2 regions of the Lichenihabitans sp. Uapishka_5 genome follow, and region 2 is predicted to be linked to the other one. Evidence: predicted binding sites of a transcription regulator. Region 2 holds the regulator's gene; the other holds the start of a gene.

Region 1 (3,237 bases), on a different contig from region 2:
GGCCCGCGATCGGCAGCGGCACCGATGCCGTGACGACGCCGCTTCGCACCACGCAGACGCCGCCGTTCATTGCCGCGACGGCGGCGAGCGCCACCTGCATGTCGGCCTCGCTCGAACCTGCCACGATGATGTTGTGACTGTCGTGGCCGACAGAGCTCGCCACCGCGCCGTCGCGCAATCCGAAGCCCTGCAACAGCCCATGCGCCACGGCGCCCCCGGCGCGGCCGTGCCGCTCCACCACGCTGACGAAACAGAGGTCGTGCGCGGCCAGCAGGGTAGGCCAGTCGGAGCCGGGCTCGAGTGCCAGCCGCTCGTGCGCGAGCGTGATCCCCGGCAGGGCGGTGCGGATGAGATTGGCCGTGCAGGCGTGTTGCGGCAGGGCGGGCGTCAGCGCCACGTGCTCCGGCAGCGTCACCGTCGTATAGGCGGCCGCGGGATAGCGGTAGCGTTGTTCGAGGGCCGCATCGAGCAGAGGCGTGACGCGCCGACGCTCCACCACAAGCGCGCCGCCATACCAGGTGCTCTGCGGTTTCCAGTTGTCGTCGAGCAACACCAGATCGGCGCGGCGACCGCCGCCGAGACCACCCACCTCGTTGTCCATGCCGAACCGCGTGGCGCCATGCAGCGAGCCGAGGCTCCAGGCGCGCTCCGGCGACAGGCCGGCCCGCATGGCTTCGCGCGCCACCCAGTCGAGGCCGAACTGCAGCAGGTCGTCGGCGTCCCGGTCGTCGGTGCAAAGCGCGATCCGCTTGGTCGAGGCGCCGAGCTCCGTCACGGCCTTGATGGCCTCGGGCAGGCTGTGCCAGGGCGTGGTGGGCGGCCCGCCCCGCAGAAAGATCCAGACGCCGGCATCGAGCAGGTCGTCGGCGATGTCGCGGTCGATCGCCTCGTGGGTGTCGGTGATGCCGCTTGCCGCATAGGCGGCCACGAAGTCGCGTCCGTAGATGTGGCCCGACACGGGCCGGCCGCGCGACAAGGCCGCCGCGATGATGGCGTGGCTGCGCTCGTCGCCCATCGTGACCGGCACGTAATCCATCTTTTCGCCCAGCGCGACGGCCTCGGGCCAGCGATCGAACAGGGCCGCGATCTTGTCGGCCGTCAGGTCGCCGCCCGCGGTTTCGAGCAGGGGCGAGGTGGCCGGTACGGTCGAGGGGACGGTGAGAAAGATCGACAGCGGCGCCATGCGGGCGTCTTCCAGCATGGCCTCGACGCCTGCCACATCCATCACGTTGCCGATTTCATGGCTGTCGCAGAAGATGGTCGTGGTGCCGTTCAGCAGCGCCGCCTCCGCATAAGCGCAGGCCGTCACCATGCTCGACTCGATGTGCAGGTGCGGATCGACGAGGCCCGGGGCCAGGATGCCGCCCCCGACGTCGTAGACGGGAGCGTCGCCCCGGCCGGCGCGGTGGCTGCCGGCGGGCTTCAGGGCTGCGACACGGCCCGACGCGATCCATACTTCCCGATCCGGCAGCAGGCGCTCGGTATAGCTCGACAGCACCCGTGCCCCCGTGATGACGAGGTCCGGGCTGGCTCGGCCCGCCGCCACATCGGCGAGCCTGCGGGTCACGCTGGCCAGGGGCGGCACGCTGAAACGTGTGGGTTGAGCCATGCGTCGTGGGTCTTTCCAGGCGAGGGAGTTGGCGAAGTCTGGCTGACGCAAGCTCCGCTCGTCAAATCGGGGCGACATGCCCGACAGGGCGGCACGGCGGTGTCAAACGCGCGTCATAGAGCGCGTTTATTAGGCTTAGATTTGGCTCGCCAAGTGTTGTGAGCCCGTGTGGCGCAGCCGCTGCCTATAGATAGTGGTATTTTTGCAGCAGTGGCAATCCACCCAAGGGACTGACGCTAAACGGCCTGTAATGTGACAGGTGTCTCAGCTATCCGTTTTTCGTCAGACATGAAGAGCCTCAGCAGAATGTTCGGGGCATGCCTGGAGCGAGACATGCATAGGGTGCAACCCAACAACAACGCCGCACAGGCAGTCCGCGCCACCGGTTCGGTTCGTCTTGTTTCCCGCTTGATCTCCGGCGTCGCGACATCGACGCTGGTTGCCGCCGCCACCCTGTGCGCCGCGCCGCAGGCTTTCGCACAAACGGCTTCGGTTCTTGCGCCGCAGGCAGCCCGGGCGCCCCGGCATGTGTCCACCCGCCGTGAGACTCATCCGGCGCGGGCGCCGGAATCTTCCTCGGGGCAGGTGACCAACGCCAATGCCACGGCCCCGACGGCAGGCATCTTCCCGTTTGTTCCGCCCTATTTCACCAAGCTCCCCGGCGCCGGCCTGTCGGTCGACACCAAGGGCATCAGCTACGCCACCGACAACAAGGACGTGCAGTTCCGTATCGGCGGTCGCTACCAGGAAGAATTCTCGGCGGCCAGCACCTCGCCTCGCCTCCGCAGCACCGCGACGACGCCGCTGGTCGGCGCCGATGGCATCGATTCGCGTCGCGCCTTCTTCGAAGCCTATCTGACGCTGAGCAATGGCGTTGCCGTCGCCCTGCAATACGACTTCGCCAATGCCACCCAGCCGATCCAGGACGCGGTGGTGTCGTATCACGCGCCGAACACCAACGTCATCTACACCATCGGTAACTTCAAGGAGCCATTCAGCCTCAACCAGCTGATCTCCGACAACAACACGCTGTTCACCGAACGCTCCGTGATGGACGGCCTGGTTCCGGGCCGTAACTTCGGTGGCGCGGTTTCGACCTACGGCGACAAGTGGACGGCCACCGGCGGCGTTTACGCCGGCAACGCCAACAACACGCTGACCGACAACGGCTTCGCCGGCACGGCGCGCGCCACCTACGCCCCCATCCTCGAAAAAACGCAGTTGCTGCACTTCGGTGTCGCGGGCTCGTACCGGTCGCTCGACCAGCTCGCCACCGCGTCGTTCAACAGCCGCCCGGAGGATTACCTCGAGCGCGCGCTGGTCAACACCGGCACGTTGCGCAATGCCGATGCGATCGAACGGGTCAACGGCGAAGCGCTCTACCAGTTCGCCAACGTCCGCCTGCAGGGCGAATACACCTTCGTGAACGTGACCAGCACCAACGGATCGAGCGACCGCTCCTTCCAGGGTGGCTACGTGGAAGGCGGTTGGGTCATCAACGGCGCCGGGCGTCCGTATCGCGTGTCGCAGCCCTACGGCTCGGAAGCGGCGGTGCTGCAGGGCGTCCAGGTGGAAGACGCCCAGCGCGTGTCGAACGGTGGCATCGGCGTCTTCGAACTCGGCCTGCG
Region 2 (3,237 bases):
GTCGGTATGGTGTTCCAGAAGCCGACGCCGTTCCCGATGTCGATCTACGAGAACATCGCGTTCGGGATCAGGCTTTACGAGAAGGTGGCGAAGTCCGAGATGGATGGCCGCGTCGAGCAGGCGCTGAAGGGTTCGGCCCTCTGGCCGGAGGTGAAAGACAAGCTGCACACGAGCGGCCTCGGCCTGTCGGGCGGCCAGCAGCAGCGCCTTTGCATCGCCCGCACCATCGCGCTGCAACCCGACGTGATCCTGCTCGACGAGCCCTGCTCGGCGCTCGACCCGATCTCGACCGCCAAAATCGAGGAATTGATCGACGAGCTGAAAAGCCGCTTCACGCTTGCGATCGTGACCCACAACATGCAGCAGGCCGCGCGCGTGTCCGACAAGACCGCCTTCATGTATCTCGGCGAGCTGATCGAATTCGACGACACCCGCAAGATCTTCACCAGCCCGGCCGTCAAGCAGACCCAGGCCTATATTACCGGCCGTTTCGGCTGAAGGGCTCCGCCATGTCCGAACATATCGTTTCCGCCTACGACCAGGAACTCGAGGGTCTCGGCCGCAAGATCGCCGAGATGGGCGGCATTGCCGAGCACATGCTGTCCGACGCCATGGATGCCTTGTCGGCGCTCGACACCGAGCTCGCCAACCGGGTGATCGGGATCGATCCGCGCCTCGACACGCTGCAGCGCGAGATCGAAGAGGCCGCGATCCTGACCATCGCACGCCGGCAGCCGATGGCCGTCGACCTGCGCGAGATCGTGGCCGCCATCCGGGTGTCGGGCGACCTCGAGCGCATCGGTGATCTGGCCAAGAACATTGCCAAGCGCACCATGAGCGTCGCCACCGAACCGCGCGTCGCGCGCGCCGCCGTCGGGTTGCGCCACATGAGCGAGATCGCGGCCCATCAGCTGAAGGATGTTCTCGACGCTTACGCGCAGCGCGACGTCGAGCGTGCGCAATCGGTGTGGTCGCGCGACGGCGAACTCGACTCTCTCGAGGATTCGGTGTTCCGCGACCTGCTGACCTTCATGATGGAAGACCCGCGCAACATCTCGTTCTGCACCCACCTGTTGTTCTGCTCGAAGAACATCGAGCGCGTCGGCGATCATGCCACCAACATTGCCGAAACGGTGGTCTATCTCGTGACCGGCGAGGCTCTGCCGATCGACCGGCCGAAGGGCCGTCTCGCGCCCTTGTCCGGCTGACGGCTTCGGAGCGCCGCCCGATGAACACGCTGCGATCGACCGCCGACCGCGTCCCCGTGGCGGGAGCGGCACCCCATATCCTCGTCGTCGAGGACGAGCAGGCCCTTGGGACGCTGCTGGCCTACAATCTCGAAGCGGAAGGCTTCTCGGTCGAGCGGGTCGAGCGCGGCGATGACGCGGAACTGCGCCTGACCGAGATGGCGCCCGACCTGGTGATCCTCGACTGGATGCTGCCCGGCGTGTCGGGCCTCGAGATCTGCCGGCGCCTGCGCGCCCGCGAGGCAACCCGCACCCTGCCGGTCATCATGCTGACCGCCAGGGGCGAGGAAGGCGAGCGCGTCCGGGGGCTGTCGGTCGGGGCGGACGATTATGTCGTCAAGCCGTTTTCGGTGCCGGAACTGATGGCGCGGGTGCGCTCGCTGTTGCGGCGCTCGCGGCCCGAGCGCCTCGCCAACCGGTTGACCGCCGGCGACCTCGATCTCGACCGCGAAACCCACCGGGTGCGCCGCGGCCACCGCGACATCGCCCTCGGGCCCACCGAGTTCCGGCTGCTGGATTACCTGATGGAGCGCCCCGGTCGCGTTTTCTCCCGGGCGCAATTGCTCGACGGCGTGTGGGGATTGTCGGCCGAGATCGACGAGCGCACCGTCGATGTGCATGTCGGGCGGCTGCGCAAGGCGCTGTCGCGCGGTCGTGAGCGCGATCCGATCCGAACCGTGCGGGGCGCCGGTTACGCCTTTGACGAAACCTTCGGCAAGGGCTGAGGCCTTGCTCCGGCCTGTGAGGCGGCGCTCCCTTTAGAGGATGAGGTCTTCCCCGAACTGATCTGCCGGCAGCGGCACCGTGAACTGAATACCGACGCCATTCCCGAAGGCGCGCACCACACGTCCCGGCGTCGAACCCAGCATGACGATGCTGCCGAGGGGCGGCCGCTGGTCCGCGATGATGGCGGCGCCCGAAATCGAGATGTCGAGCAGCCGCACTGCCATCTCGGTGCCGTCGTCCATGCGCAGGGTGGTGCGGAGGTGTTTCGGAACGATACGCCCGTGACGGCGATCTTCCGGCAAGCCGAGCGCCTGCCGGTTGGCCAGCCAAGTCAGCTGATCGGCCCATTTCTCTCGCTTGATCAACGGCACGCTGAACCCGAGCGCGAAACCGTGCGAAAACTGGCGCGCGACCGTGCCTTCGACACGGCCGATCTGCTCCAGGTAGCAGACAACGCGCTCGCCGACCTCTCCCAGCACCGGCGCCACCAGGGCCAGGCCGCCGGGCGACATGTCGATCGATTGACAAGGGTATTCCTGACGGTCGGCCAGCATGTAGCGGCCGAGCAGCACGACGCCGACGCGTTGATGGCGGCGGCGTTCTTCCGGTCTGTGATCGAGCTTGCGCTGCGGGGTCATGAACGACGCGTCGAGAGGGGCGGTTCGGATGACCTTGGCATACCGGTCTTAACGCGGACTTGCTTGGGCGCTGCCGTTACGTCACCGTTGCGTCCGCCTTCGTAAACCACGAGGTGGGCCCGTCGTATGCCCCCGGTAAACCGCATCGGTGCGGCGTGCTGCATGGCGGCGCTCTCGGCACGTGCGTCTAGGGCGCGCCATCCTGCGAGGCTCAGCGGCGCCAGCGGCAGCAAGCCGATCCAGCTCGGCGTGCCGGCCGGCACGAGGCTGCACAGCAGCCGCGCCTGGGTGCGGCCGTGATGCCGTAGCGGAAGTACCAACAATTCAAAGGCCGTGACGGTATCACCCGCGGGAGCACCGGACACGCCGAACAACATCGGCTGGGTGTCGTCCAGAACGCCGTCGAGGAGCGTGCGCATCTCCGGCGCCGCGTCGTCCGACCAGAGATCGTCGAAATCGGCACCCTTCATCTCGCGCCGGAACAGCGCATCCAATCGCGTGCCGCTGAGGCGGATCGTGAAGCGTCGCTCCGACGCCGGGCCGTGCACCTCGAGCATGAAGGTATGGGCCAGCATGCCCCGCATGGCTGCGGGGTCGAGGTCGTGCCTGTCGGGCGCGACGCGTCC

What was found. Region 2 encodes PhoB, which activates phosphate uptake and scavenging genes when phosphate is short. Its sites were predicted from a motif close to TGTCATNNANCTGTCAT; they were not measured.
Region 1: a site for PhoB is predicted at 1,710-1,726, ahead of P7D22_RS13485 (OprO/OprP family phosphate-selective porin). Genes of this name have one in related genera too.

Annotation. Positions count from the first base shown of each region.
Region 1 is NZ_JARPVX010000036.1:12,209-15,445, reverse strand. It holds gene P7D22_RS13490 (adenine deaminase) at 1-1,609, opposite strand, end outside; gene P7D22_RS13485 (OprO/OprP family phosphate-selective porin) at 1,943-3,237, shown strand, end outside.
Region 2 is NZ_JARPVX010000001.1:172,043-175,279, reverse strand. It holds gene pstB (phosphate ABC transporter ATP-binding protein PstB) at 1-498, shown strand, start outside; gene phoU (phosphate signaling complex protein PhoU) at 510-1,208, shown strand; gene phoB (phosphate regulon transcriptional regulator PhoB) at 1,229-1,972, shown strand; gene P7D22_RS00740 (PilZ domain-containing protein) at 2,006-2,611, opposite strand; gene P7D22_RS00735 (PAS domain-containing protein) at 2,608-3,237, opposite strand, start outside.